Regions from separate parts of the Chryseobacterium sp. StRB126 genome, predicted to be linked through region 3. Evidence: riboswitches for the same ligand, from Rfam matches in the RefSeq annotation. Region 3 holds a riboswitch; each other region holds the start of a gene.
What was found. Region 3 has a riboswitch for cobalamin ahead of CHSO_RS19925 (TonB-dependent receptor plug domain-containing protein). Riboswitches for the same ligand answer to the same signal wherever they lie in the genome.

Region 1: another riboswitch for cobalamin. It lies ahead of metE (5-methyltetrahydropteroyltriglutamate--homocysteine S-methyltransferase); the one in region 3 lies ahead of CHSO_RS19925 (TonB-dependent receptor plug domain-containing protein).
Region 2: another riboswitch for cobalamin. It lies ahead of CHSO_RS08005 (T9SS type A sorting domain-containing protein); the one in region 3 lies ahead of CHSO_RS19925 (TonB-dependent receptor plug domain-containing protein).

The regions. Positions count from the first base shown of each region.
Region 1 is NZ_AP014624.1:3,046,970-3,050,255, forward strand. Features, by position in the region: gene CHSO_RS25965 (bacteriocin-like protein) at 1-225, shown strand, start outside; gene CHSO_RS13780 (Lrp/AsnC family transcriptional regulator) at 446-907, opposite strand; cobalamin riboswitch at 1,097-1,283, shown strand; gene metE (5-methyltetrahydropteroyltriglutamate--homocysteine S-methyltransferase) at 1,457-3,286, shown strand, end outside.
Region 2 is NZ_AP014624.1:1,764,642-1,767,927, forward strand. Features, by position in the region: gene CHSO_RS08005 (T9SS type A sorting domain-containing protein) at 31-1,146, opposite strand; cobalamin riboswitch at 1,212-1,406, opposite strand; gene CHSO_RS08010 (esterase-like activity of phytase family protein) at 1,643-2,911, shown strand; gene tpiA (triose-phosphate isomerase) at 3,109-3,286, opposite strand, start outside.
Region 3 is NZ_AP014624.1:4,419,011-4,422,296, forward strand. Features, by position in the region: gene CHSO_RS19925 (TonB-dependent receptor plug domain-containing protein) at 1-1,344, opposite strand, end outside; cobalamin riboswitch at 1,378-1,555, opposite strand; gene CHSO_RS19935 (T9SS type A sorting domain-containing protein) at 1,736-3,031, opposite strand; gene CHSO_RS19940 (helix-turn-helix domain-containing protein) at 3,235-3,286, shown strand, end outside.

The sequences.
Region 1 (3,286 bases), 1.4 Mb from region 3:
CTTGATCCTATCGGAGGGTTATTAGGTGGTCTAGGTGGCGTTGTTGGTGGCGTTATCGGAGGAGTAGGTACTATCGTTGGTGGTGTTGTCGGCGGTGTAGGCTCTACAGTAGGTGGTGTTATCGGCGGTGTAGGTACCGTTGTTGGAAACGCTTTATGCCAAACACAATGTGTAGTTAATGGTGTAATCCACATCAAATTATTAGAGTGTGGTTCTACTTGCTAATCAGCAGCTCCATTAAAAGTTAAAAATATACCGCTCTGAAAAGAGCGGTTTTGTTTTTTTGGACATATCCTTTTGCAGTTTAAGCAAATACCTTGTAGAGTTCTTGTCATTGTCATTCTAAATGGAATGAAACAAAGTGGAATGAAAAATCTACTAAAAATGGACAAGATTCAGATTCGGAACACTATTTATTGGTTACACGTTCATAGCTACATTCGCTCTATAAAGTAAGGCCGTGATTATTCTTAACTTCAGCCATTACAAATGTACTGTGTGTACTTCCTATAGAATCTACAGAACCCAGTTTATTGAAAACAAAGTCCTGGTAATGCTTCATATCCCGAACCTGAACCTTTAAGAGAAAATCAAAATCTCCGGAAATGTTGTAGCATTCCGCCACTTCTGGAATTTCCAGAATTTCTTTTACAAAATCATAGCCTACCGAACGATCATGAATCTTTAATTTGATCTGACAAAATACCGTAAATCCACGGTTAAGCTTTTCAGCATCCAAAACGGCAGCATATCTCTTCACAAAACCTTCCTGTTCAAGCCTTTTTACCCGTTCAAAAACAGGAGAAGGGGACAGATTAATCTCCTTTGCAAGCTCTTTAACCGTCAGTTTTGCATTATTCTGAAGCAGTTTCAGCAGTTTTATATCCTTATCATCAAGTTGTTCCACAGAATATTATTCTTTTAAGGTTTAAAATCATTCAAATTTACAGAATTATATCCTGTTAAAATACAAACTAAAAGCAATATTAACCGAATAAAACACTTTTAATTGAATATATATTCTGTTTAAGTAATTTTACACAAAATTAAAATCTATTATTAAACTTAATATTGATAATAGATCAGTTCTTTACCATCTTCATCAAACAGGAAAGGTTTTACTTAACGTAGATTAATAGGGAATCGTGTGAGAATCACGAGCTGTCGCGCAACTGTAAGTAACACACCAAAGGTTTCTGTCCTTGGATATCCACTGCCAAAAGCGGGAAGGATGACGGAAACTGTTACAAGTCAGGAGACCTGCCTTTACTGAATTGACAATGCTTTCGCGGTCTGAAGCTTTTGAGTCATACAGATGATATTGGCAATGCATTTTCCTTTTGGAGAATTGTATTATTTGCCTGTATCATTGACTTCAGAGATTTTCTTACCCTACAAAGCATTCCGAAGCATTTTAAAGAGCTTTAAAATAAAGTGTAATCTAAAATTTGTAAAAATGCAAACTCACATTCTGGGCTATCCGCGTATTGGTAGCAAAAGAGAACTTAAGAAAGCCTGCGAACAGTATTGGTCAGGTAAAATTGTTTTGGAAGAACTTCTTACAGCAGGAAGAACTATCTGCAGCCAGAACTGGAACCTTCAGAAAGAAGCCGGAATAGATCTTATTCCGTGTAATGATTTTTCTTATTACGATCAGGTATTGGATATGAGCCTGGTAATAGGAGCCATTCCTACACGCTATCATGAAGTAGCGCTTAAAAAAAACAATTCTGAACTGGATCTTTATTTTGCGATGGCCAGAGGCTATCAGAAAGACGGATTGGACATTACAGCGATGGAAATGACCAAATGGTTTGATACCAATTACCATTATATTGTTCCGGAATTTTATAACAACCAGCAGTTTAAGCTTACTTCAGATAAAATTTTCAATGAATTTGCTGGTGCTAAACAGGCAGGAATCAATGCAAAACCTGCGATTATCGGTCTGATCTCTTATTTACTGTTAGGGAAGGAAAAAGAAGAAGGATTTGATAAACTGGATCTTGCTCACAATCTACTCTCTGTTTACGTAGAGATATTATCAAAACTTCAGGCTCAAGGTGCTGAATGGATTCAGTTTGACGAACCCTTCCTTGCATTAGATATTACAGAAAAAGCACAAGAAACCTATACTTTTGTGTACGCTGAGCTTAGAAGACTGTTCCCAAAACTGAAATTCATTATAGCCACTTATTTTGAAGGCCTAAAGAACAACTTATCACTTTCAGTTTCGCTTCCAGTCAATGTGTTGCATATTGATTTGGTAAGAAGTCCGGAACAGTTAGAAGACGTTCTTCATGCTATTCCTGAAAACCTGAGCTTATCTCTTGGAGTGGTAGACGGAAGAAACATCTGGAAAAATGATTATGAAAAATCGTTGTCTTTTATTACAAAAGCAGTTGAAAAATTGGGACCTGAGAGGGTTTTCATCGCTCCATCAAGTTCACTTTTGCATTCACCATGTGATGTAGACTTTGAAACCAGTCTCGATCCCGAAATAAAAAACTGGCTGGCTTTCGCTAAACAAAAGGTAAAAGAAGTGGTATCCCTTAAAGAATTGGCATCCGGAACCTCTGAAAGTCCTATTTTACAGGATTTTGAGGATAATAAGAAAGCAATTTCAGACAGAAAAACGTCTCCACTCATCCATAATGAAGAAGTAAAATTAAGAGCAGCATCTGTTACGGAACAAGATTCACAAAGAAAAAATCCGTTCAATATCCGTAAAGAAGAGCAACAAAAGACCTTACAGCTTCCATTATTTCCTACAACCACTATCGGGTCATTTCCACAAACTGCTGAAGTAAGAAGCTGGAGAGCAAAATTCAAAAAAGGAGAATTAACGGCAGAGCAATATGATGCTTTATTAAAAGAGGAAACCCAGAGAACCATTCGCTGGCAGGAAAACATCGGAATTGATGTTCTTGTTCATGGAGAATATGAGCGTAATGATATGGTGGAATATTTCGGAGAACAGCTGAAAGGGTTTATCTTCACTAAAAATGGCTGGGTACAAAGCTATGGAAGCCGTTGTGTAAAACCTCCGATCATTTTTGGAGACGTTTTCCGCCCGGAACCTATGACGATTTACTGGTCTCAATATGCCCAATCTCAAACCAATCAATGGGTAAAAGGAATGTTAACAGGTCCTGTTACTATTCTACAATGGTCATTTGTACGTGACGATCAGCCCCGCTCCGAAACCTGTAAACAAATTGCCTTGGCCATCCGTGATGAAGTTCAGGATCTGGAGAAAGCAGGAATCAGAATTATTCAGATTGAT
Region 2 (3,286 bases), 2.7 Mb from region 3:
TCAAAGAATTTTTTGACTGGGTGGTTATTTCTACTTCTTCACAACCTTATGAACAGTAGCCCCATTCTTCGTCTTAATCTCTACCCAATACACCCCAGTATTTAAAGGTTTAACATTAATCTTAGCTGTCTGGGAAGTCAGTACTTTTTGTCCTAAAGATGAGTAAATATTAATTTCTTTGATATTTTCAGATGTTTTAACCTGAATAAAATCACTCGTTGGATTAGGATAAATATTGAATGATGCTTTCTTATTTATTGAGGCAACAGACAATGTAGCATTACTTGCTTCAGTAGGTGTGAAAGGTCTTCTGTCTCCAAAGCTTAATCCAAACCATGTATTGTTACTCAATTGGACTTGGCTCAGATCAGCCTTGTTCTGCCAGCTGGAAAGATCTTTTCCGGTGTATAATTTCCAGCTTTCTGTTCCGGAGTTGTTTCCAGTAAAGGTATTTAATGACAAATTGGAAATCTGATTATTGCTGGAAATAAAATTGAAATAAGGAGCCTGAGCTTGGATAAGCTCTAGGGCCTGCACTGCTGTCAGAGTACCATTGTACTGAATTCCAAAAACAAAAGAGTTGGCATTGCCATTAGAATTATGGGTTCCAAAATCAAGAACAACAAGACTTTTATTGGTTCCTGTTCCAATCCAATGGGTAATTTGAGATGAGGTATACCATTGAGAGCTGTAGGCTGGCACTGGAGTTGATGGTGGAATATCAATGAAGTCAAGACCATAAGTAATACCAAACCATAGCCCGTCTGTTAAAGCCGTATATCCTACACCATTATTTTGATTGGACATATTTCCGGAATTTGACCCGGTCCAGGTAATCCAGTAATCATCTGTACTTGGAGTATGGTGATTGTACTTGAAACTGTACAGAAATCCTGAAGGAATGTCAGCCTCTATTTTAGGTTCTGCAGCCGCAATAGCGTTAATCATGTCTTCGGCCATTAAATTATCACCATCAAAACGATAGCCCCAAACATAAGATGTAGGCGTATTGTTGTCATTGAAATCGGCAATGAAATAAGCCTTTTTAGAACCGGTTCCTACCCAAAACTTGATGTCGTTTTCTGTGAATTGGGCAAAGAAAAACTGCGTACAAAGCAGTAAGAAAAAAAAATAGATTTTTCTCATGATATAATTAAATTAAAGTTTTATTCCCGAAACTTATGTATTAACAGAATTATCTTTAATTCTGAAATCTAAATTGTGTTCAAGGCAGGTCTCCTGGCTCGCATCCTATAGCCAACCTTCCCGGATGTTGATCCAGTGGTACATTTTAATAGCTATAGGTAAAAACAGCTTACAGTTGCGGGTACAGCTCAAGATTTGAATGATATTCTCACTTGATTCCCTATTGTGAACAGTGTTCAACCTTAAAAACGGTGCAAATATATCATATAAATTTTGATATCTGTTTTGTGAATTATAGATCTGTTTCCAGTGTTTTTAATGATGGATTTTATTGATTGATAATGAATTGGTGTTTTGTTTTTGATTTTTCCGGGTAATTAAGGTGTTTTGTTGTTTATATTGAATTCATCTCAAGGTTCTATTGTTAAAATAGAATTATTATTGCATTCAAGATCAGTTTACAATCAATTTATACTTTCGCGCCATAAAAGTTAATATGAAAAAGTTATTATTATCTGCTTTGGTGATGTCTACACTATGGTCATGCAGCAAAGACGATGACAACAATATAAATAATCAGGATATTAATTACTCTAAACTTCCTCAGGAGTTTCCTTTTACAACACTGGCAACAGTGAACGGAGTAGATGTAATTAATGGTGGATTCGGCTCCGGAGCGGCAGCTCATCCTACAAGAAAAGGAGAATTTTATGTTATTACAGACCGTGGCCCAAATACTGATTTTAAAAGCGGAAAGAAATTTTTAACACCTAATTTTACTCCAACCATTATGCATTTTAAAATTAATGCTGAAGGAAAAGTGGAAGTTATTAAATATATTAAGCTTAAAAATCCATCCGGACAGCCTATTACAGGGCTTCCAAACCCAGCAGGAATGGGAAGTACAGGCGAAATAGCCTATGATGCAGCAGGAAATGAGCTGGGTACGGATAAATATGGGTTAGACAGTGAAAGTATTGTAGCAGCACCAGATGGTACATTCTGGGTTTCTGATGAATATGGTCCACACATCGTTCACTACAATGCCGATGGAGTAGAGATGGAAAGAATAAGCCCAATGGGTGTGAACACAGGAACAAGAAAATTACCAGCTGTTTTAGCGAAAAGAAGAGCCAACAGAGGAATGGAAGGACTTTGTATGACTCCAGATGGAAAAACATTGGTAGGAACAATGCAGTCAATGATGTTTGTTCCATCAAAAGCTTTGGCAACCAATGCAACTTTAACGAGAATTGTAACTTTTGATATTAATACCGGACAAACGAAACAATATCTGTATAAACAAGATGGTGGCGCTTCTGATTCAGTTTGTGACATTACAGCATTAGGGAGTAATGAATTCCTTGTGATTGAAAGAGACGGTAATTTCGGAACGCAGGGTGGAATTAAAAAAGTATACAGAATCAACCTAAGCGAAGCAACAGACGTAAATGGAACCGACCTTGCAGCCGTAGATGGAATGAAAATAAACGGCAAAGCTCTGGAACAGTGTACCTGGGACGAGCTTACCACAGCAGGAATTAAACCTGTTTCTAAAAAATTAGCCGTAGATCTGGTTGCAAAGCTGGGCTATGAACATGATAAGTTTGAGGGAATTGTTTATTTAGGAAATAATAAACTGGCTGTTTTTAATGATGATGATTTTGGAGTGGTAGATGACGGAGCCGGAAATGCTAAAGCTAAAATCCTTCCTAAAACAGGGAAGGTTGACAAAGGAACTATGTATATAGTCGATATTCAATAATTAGATTTTTTTAACGGAAAACGGCGGGATTTATTCCGCCGTTTTTTATTGTATCTAGATTGAATAATTCAATAGAAACGGGCTTCAGCCCGTTTAAAAGATAAAAATAAATTTCCATTGGCTTTAGCCAAAACGTATAATAAAAGCCCTTGAAGATTACTCCAAGGGCTCTATTTTCTATATATTGTTCTTATCAATTAATTGAAACCCTCAATAATCTTAGAGAAATCCTCTAATTTCAAAGCGGCACCTCCAATCAGACCACCGTCAATATCCGGCTGAGAGAAAATTTCTTTCGCATTATCCGGCTTCACAGAACCTCCGTAAAGGATAGAAACCTCATCAGCTACTTCCTGACCGTACTTAGCAGCAATG
Region 3 (3,286 bases):
TGGGTTAAGAATAATCTTAAAACCACCAAAATTAAACTCATGGTCCATATCGATATTTAAGGAGGTCTCAGGCTGTAAATTCAGATTCCCGCCCGGCTTCCAATAAAGATCATTAAAAGTAGGATATCTGAAGTTTCTTGAAAAGCTTGCTCCTATATGATACCATTTCAAAGCATTCCATTTTCCCGAAAAGGAATACAGAACCGGAGATGAGATATCTTCTACAAAATCTTTCTTTATACCTGCTTCAAAGCGTAGGTCCTTAGAAACAAAATATTTTATCATTCCGGCTAAAGATCCTATGTTCCGGCTTACACTTCCTATCTCATAACCTTCAGCCTTATTCACCTGGAACTCTCCGATTGCATTGATATTGATTTTGGGAGTTATAAAATAATTAAAATCGTTTTTAAGGATATAATTCTTTCCTTCTGCTCCATTAGATTTAAGCGAATGTATATCTGAAAAATACCTGTAATTATCTTCCGTATAAGCAAATTTAAAGCTGTTGGAGAGATTCACTTTATTGATATCCCAGGAGATCATGCTTCTCAAAGTATTTGCCTTATACTTTGTTCTGTTACCATTTTCCTCGTAAATCACATAATGTTGCGAAGCATCAAATATCTGGCTTTGCCATGAAATAGTCTGAGAATCCGTAATTTTATAAGCAGTTCCTATATTAAAGGTTGTATTGTAATATCTTCCATTGATATTCTTAAATGAAGTCCTGCCTACTACATATTCAGGTACCTCATAATCATTTGTACTTACAGCATAGTTTGCAGAAGCTTTAAAGCTGAATTTATCATTACTGTACGAGCCTTTGAGAAAATTATTATAAGTACCAAAAGATGCTATTTCTGAAAACAGAGAACCATGAAAACCTTTATTAAAATCAAGGTTATTGTTCAAGTGAATACTTCCACCAATAGCCCCAGAACCATAAGTAACACTTCCTCCACCTGCTTTTATTCCAATCTGGTCATATCCAAACAAGGCAATATTGTTGATATCTCCCTGACCTAAAAAATTAGAGTTAATATTAATCCCATTCCAAACAAAAGCTGTCTGTTGAGCTGAAGTTCCCCTGAAAGAAGGTGAAGAAACAGCACCACGGCCGTTTTCTTTGATATAAATGGAAGATTGAAACCTTAATAGCTCAGAAAGATTACTAGAGTTCTTTTCTACATCTTCAATATTAATTGTTTTCACAGGGTGAAACTGCTTCACCTTGTTCATCTGGCTGTCGAAAATATAAATAGTATCAACAACCTTCTCCTGCCCGAAAAGAAAGCCGCCATAAGATGACAAAAACAGTACTAGAGATCTTTTTATATCCATATCCTTCTACTTTTCCTCCGAAAGCAATATGTTTTATTTGATTACTATTCTGGCAGGTCTCCTGACTTTCGCTTTCTGTGCCTTCCCGTTTTATACAGTGGCTGTCTACAGAAATTTCTATTGCGATTTACAGTTGCGGGGACAGTTTGGGAGTTCCACCCAATTCCCTTTTCATTCCAATATACTGGAAACCAAAATTTTTGCAAAGATAGTTTTTTAAATGTATTAGGCAAAAAATGAATTTTATAACAGGTATAAGGAAACCTGAAGATGAAAATAGTGAAGTATAAACTTACAAACCCACTCTTTCATCTCAGTGCTTAAAAAATGGTTGTTCTCAATATTGAAAACAACCATTCATGGTATAACTATTATTAAAATTTGCTAATTTTTACTTCTTGATGAATTTATAACTCTGCTGCTTCCCTCCTTTCTCGGAAAACTGTACTATATAATTTCCTTTTGGTAAAAAGGAAACATCAATCTGATGTTCCATAGCTGTGAACGATTTTACTTTTTGCCCTACCATATTATAAACTTCTGCCTTTTCTATATTTCCGGTCCCTTTAATATATAAAATATCAACTACCGGATTAGGGTAAATTCCTAGTGTATTTTGATCTTTTACAACATCGTTTACTGATAAATATCCCGTAAGATCGAGATAAAACGCTACCATTTGATTGGACGCATTCACTCCCATACCAGCTATCTTTTTTCCGTCCTGAGATATAGCCAAAGGAAGTCCCATAATTACCCCATTGGTATTAATGCCTAAGCTTGTTGCATAGTCATTGAGATTAAGACGTCCATCCGTTTCCGTCCAGATGAAACCTTCTCCAGACATTGGCGGAGCTCCAAATGCCCTGTAAAATCCAATAACCTTTGTTCCATCCCCCGAAACTCCGGTTGCTCCTCCTTTAAAAGAGAATGAAGCATTGGGGTGTGTTATATATGTTAGTCCAGTTCCGGCCTTCCATACATAAGGATTTGGATTTGCCGAACCAATTATTGTATTGCCATCTGTAGAAACAGCTCCTGCTTCTCCTACGTTGTTTCCGTTGTTATCTGTAATGAAACTTTCCACACCATCTACCCATTTTGCACCACTTCTTGTTCCTGTAGACTCATCCTGCCATCCTACCACAACAGTTCCATCTGCACTTATTGCGTTGGCTCTCGAGCTTCGTCCGCTCACCATACTCCCTAGATCTACCACTCCGTTTGTTGCATCCCATTTTACAGCATGGGCATTTGCTGCGGTAAGCCACCCCAGTCCTACAATTGCACTGCCATCAGGAGACATTCCCCATGTAGAACTTACACTGCCATCCCAACCAGTGGGCACAAGTCCACCTCTATTAGTCCATGTAGCAGAGCTCACATCATACGTTGAAATCTCATTAAAGTTTGTCACAGTATTTGTGACTGAGGATGCGATCTTCATTCCGTCATTAGAAACAACCGTTTTTCCAGCTGCCGGATATCCGTTTGATATCGTCCCTATTTGTACAATTCCTGTATTTGCTGTCCACATAAATATTCCACCACCAGTAGTCTGCATGCTTACCACTCCTTTATCAGAAACCGAACCGACATTATAATTCCCAAGTCCCATTACCGAAAGCTGAGCCTCAACTATATTAAAATTAAAAAAGAAACAAACAGCAAGTAATTTAATTGACATTTTGTAAAAATTTCTCATATATTATTATATTTAATTTTAAAAACCAACAGAAACAATATTAACATTATATTTGACTAGGCAAAAGAAATAGGCTTTCACAATTCGTGAATTTTAAAAGAATAAAAAATATAAAACCCTAATAACCAAACATTTGAACAAAATCAATTTTGAAGACGATTTCCGGGTAGGTCGTTAAGAAATACATGAAAAATAAATTATTATTCAGAAAGATGATTGAAAACAGAGGAAGAATTT